Regions from separate parts of the Pantoea sp. SM3640 genome, predicted to be linked through region 1. Evidence: predicted binding sites of a transcription regulator. Region 1 holds the regulator's gene; the other holds the start of a gene.

Region 1 (2,204 bases):
GGCCGAGCATGCCATGGATGGCGGTTTTTGCGTCTTTCCGATCTGACCCGGTTCTCTGCGCAGGCACAGTCTTAAAGCAACCTGCAGCAGACACTGGAAGTGAAGTTAGCAGGTCTGCAATGACTACAGCTCAACCACCTCATAGCTATGCGTAATCGTCACACCTTTACCCAGCATGATGGCCACAGAGCAATATTTTTCCGCCGAAAGATCGACGGCGCGTGAGACCGCTTTATCCTGGAGCGCTTTTCCACTCACGATAAAATGCAGGTTGATGTGCGTAAAGATTCGCGGCGCCTCTTCACGACGTTCTGAGGTCAGTTTTACTTCACAATCAGCCACATCGTTGCGGCCTTTTTGCAGAATTGAAACCACGTCAATCGCGCTGCATCCGCCCGCCGCCATCAGCACCATCTCCATTGGGCTGGGCGCTTTATCACCCGAATTGCCATCCATCAGTATCTGATGGCCGGATGAGGATTCTCCGAGGAATGTCAGCCCTTCTACCCATTTCACTCTTGCCTGCATGATTTTTACTCCGGAATACGCTGTTTTGTCGCCAGAGTACGCTTTCACCTGGTAAACAGCAATCCAGAGAAATCCGCCCGTAGCTGAAGCGAGACAACAGAAGACAGTCGGCAAAAGCTGTGCTACAAACAGTGCTGAAAATATTTTTCGTCACCCGATGGCGAAGCCGGGAAGAATGATGCGCACTGCGCCTGATGCGGCCCGAATAATTTCCTGAAAAGGAAACGCTTGAAGCTTTCACCGCCTGACAGGGAAAACTGCCCCCTGTATTTTGGGCACGATTACAACAGAGGATAATAGCGAATGGTTCTCGGCAAACCGCAAACAGACCCTACACTCGAATGGTTCCTGTCCCATTGCCATATTCACAAGTATCCATCCAAAAGTACGCTGATTCATCAAGGTGAAAAAGCAGAAACGCTTTACTACATCGTGAAAGGTTCCGTCGCGGTTCTGATTAAAGATGAAGAAGGCAAAGAGATGATTCTTTCCTACCTGAATCAGGGCGATTTTATTGGTGAGCTTGGCCTGTTCGAAGAAGGTCAGGAGCGCAGCGCCTGGGTACGTGCGAAAAGCGCGTGCGAAGTAGCGGAGATTTCTTACAAGAAATTCCGTCAGCTGATCCAGGTTAACCCCGACATCCTGATGCGACTCTCCTCGCAGATGGCGCGTCGCCTGCAGGTCACGTCTGAAAAAGTGGGTAATCTCGCTTTCCTCGATGTTACCGGACGCATTGCACAGACTCTGCTTAACCTGGCGAAGCAGCCAGATGCCATGACGCATCCCGACGGCATGCAAATTAAAATCACTCGTCAGGAAATTGGCCAGATTGTGGGTTGTTCACGTGAAACCGTGGGCCGTATTCTGAAGATGCTGGAAGATCAGAACCTGATCTCCGCACACGGCAAAACCATCGTCGTTTACGGCACCCGCTAATTCCTGTCATCCACGGCGTGATGGCAACATCACGCCGTTATTGTTTGTGTTGGGCCGATGTGGCGTCGAATCATTTACCATCCTGAAGTTAACTACGCCTTGCGGCAAACGCTGGTGCTCTGTCTGCCGGTGGCGCTGGGCTGGCTGGCTGGCGACCTGCAAAAAGGTCTGCTGTTCTCGTTAGTGCCCGCCTGCTGCAATATCGCCGGTCTTGATACTCCGCATAAACGCTTCTTCAAACGTCTGATTGTAGGCGGCAGCCTGTTTGCCCTCGGCAGTTTTCTGATCCAGTGGCTCACCCTGCATGCGATTCCACTGCCGCTGATCCTCTTCGCTATGCCTTTGCTGCTTGGCGTCACCGGTGAGATCAGCCCGCTGCATGGTCGCCTGCTGCCCGGCACCCTTATTGCCGCCATCTTTACCCTCAGCCTGATTGGCCGCATGCCCATCTATGTCACTCCGCTGCTCTATATCGGCGGCACGCTCTGGTATGGGGTATTTAACTGGTTCTGGTTCTGGCTGTGGAAAGAGCAGCCGATGCGTGAGAGCCTGAGCCTGATCTACCGCGAGCTGGCCAACTACTGCGACGCCAAATATACCCTTCTGACGCAGCTGACCGATCCCGAAAAAGCGCTGCCGCCGCTGCTGGCTCACCAGCAGAAAGTGGTCGATCTGATCAACACCTGTTATCAGCAGATGCACATGCTGTCGGCAAGCCGCGATCACAGCCATAAGCGGCT
Region 2 (2,204 bases), 920 kb from region 1:
GCGTTTGTTAATAAAAGCTCACAAAACTGTGGCCTCTCTGACAGCGGGTTATGCTTTGTTCAGCGTCACCTGCAGCAGCTCACCGCAACCAAATGTCTCAAGCGTCGCCTGCGTGGCGGCGAACTGGCTTAACGTGGCATTTTCTACTTCGGCTAAAACCGCTTTTTTTATCTGACGAACATCGCCGCCCTGCATGTTCAGCAGGACCAGTGCTGCCTGAAGCGGTGGGAAGCTCGGGTTAAACGCAGCATTTTCCGCATAACGACCAGCCACAATCTTGTCATCCGTGGTGAGCAGCGCAACACCCGCATGGGACTGGCTGTAGGGCGCGTGGCTGGCATTGGCGGCGGCAACCGCAGCCTGCACCAGCTCATCACCTTCGGCCACATAGCCGTGATCCACCTCGTCCATCAGGAAGGTCGTGATGTCGAGATCGCGCGGGCCAAAGGCATCCGGCAGATAATCGGCCAAGGTGCTGATTGCACGCTGCGGCAGGCTGATGCGAATGCTGGTGCCGCTGTTCAGTTCATTCATAAACTGACGGCAGTGACCGCACGGCGTGTAGTTCACGGTGATGGTCTCAAGCTGGCGCTCACCGCGCAGCCATGCATGAGTAATGGCGCTCTGCTCAGCGTGAACCGTCTGCTGCATCGGCGTGCCGACAAATTCCATGTTAGCCCCGAAGTACCAGTTGCCGCTCACGCCACGGGCAATCGCCCCGACGTTGAAATGGGAGACGGTGGCAACGGCGCAGGACGCCGCCAGCGGCAGCAGCGTCAGCGCCAGCGTATCGGCATCCATCTGCGTCTGCTGCTGCAGTGCGGCGACCTGGTCGGCGCTGAGCACCGCGTGAAAATTGGGATCGTCCAGCAGGGGAGCGAGTGCAGTTTGCAGCGTTGACGGCAATGCCTCAAAAGCAGAGAGGAAACGGGAATGCATGTGAGCCTCATTAAATTCAGCAGGGTGATGTGCCAGTCACCGGTTTATATGTGATCCACATCGCTCTGACAATGTAACCTGTGTTGCATGTTTCAACTTTGCGAGATCTCTCGCAAACTTTCAGCCAAACCAGTGCATCAGCAGCGGAAAAATAAAGGGTGCCAGCAGGGAGGTGATGATGCCGCAGATCACCAGCGCCAGAGAGCTGAATGCCCCTTCCTGATAGTCAAGTTCCGCGGCGCGCGCGGTGCCCAGCGCATGCGACGCATTGCCAATTGCCAGTCCACGCGCCGCTTTCGATTTCACGCCCAGCAGATTCAGCACCGTGTGTCCGAATACCGCCCCCAGTACACCCGCAATCAGCACGCAGATAGCGCTGATGGCGGGGATGCCGTGCAGCGAGCCGGAGACGGCCATCGCGATGGGCGTGGTCACGGATTTAGGCACGATGGTGGCGGCAATTTCGGGTGTGGCACCCATCCACAGGGCAATGGCGGTGCCTGAGATCATGGCGGTCAGGCTGCCGATAAAGCAGACGCCAATAATCGATTTCCAGCGGGCGCGGATCTGATGCATCTGCTCATACAGCGGCAGTGCCAGCGCCACCACCGCCGGTTGCAGCAGCTGATTAAGAATCTGGCTACCGGCGAAATAGCGCGAGTAAGGAAGCTGCAACAGCAGCAGTATCGGGATAATGATCGCCATCGCGACCAGCAGCGGATTAAGTAGCGAGATTTTCAGCCGTATCGCCAGCTTGCGCGCCAGAAAAAAGGCCGCCAGCGTCAGTGGCAGTGACCACCATATGTCACTCATCGGCTGACTCTCCGGCCGGACGGCGGCTGTGAAGCTGGTGGGCGCTGACGCCGACAATAGAGAGCACCAGGAAAGTACTGACCACACAGGAGACAACAATCGGGCCAAACTGTGCGGTGAGGATATCGGTGTAGCTCATCACCCCGACGCTGATTGGCACAAACAGCAGCGCCATATAGCGAATCAGCAGATGACAGCCCGGTTTTACCCAACTGACCGGCAGGATTTGCGACGCCAGCAGGGCGAACAGAATGAGCATTCCCAGGATGCTGCCAGGCAGCTTAATGGGCAGCAGCGAAGCGATGCCGATACCAGCGTATAAGCAGAGATAAATGATGATAAAGGCGCGAAGATATTGTCCGCAGACAGACAGCACGGTGAGCATGGCAGGCTCCTGTTTTCACTGAGCTTCATCATACGCATTAACCGCTTAGCGTGCTAGCGATCACATT

Evidence for each region. The regulator CRP, encoded in region 1, controls carbon source genes, mostly activating them, when cyclic AMP is high. The targets are predictions, from matches to a motif close to ATGTGANNNNNNTCACAT.
Region 2: cdd (cytidine deaminase) is a predicted target of CRP. The motif match lies at 988-1,005, and genes of this name have one in related genera.

The regions. Positions count from the first base shown of each region.
Region 1 covers NZ_CP064872.1:233,105-235,308, reverse strand. Annotated here, with positions in the region: gene IV493_RS01065 (OsmC family protein) at 124-528, opposite strand; gene crp (cAMP-activated global transcriptional regulator CRP) at 832-1,464, shown strand; gene IV493_RS01055 (YccS/YhfK family putative transporter) at 1,522-2,204, shown strand, end outside.
Region 2 covers NZ_CP064872.1:1,154,325-1,156,528, forward strand. Annotated here, with positions in the region: gene cdd (cytidine deaminase) at 49-939, opposite strand; gene IV493_RS05350 (CidB/LrgB family autolysis modulator) at 1,060-1,752, opposite strand; gene IV493_RS05355 (CidA/LrgA family protein) at 1,745-2,137, opposite strand.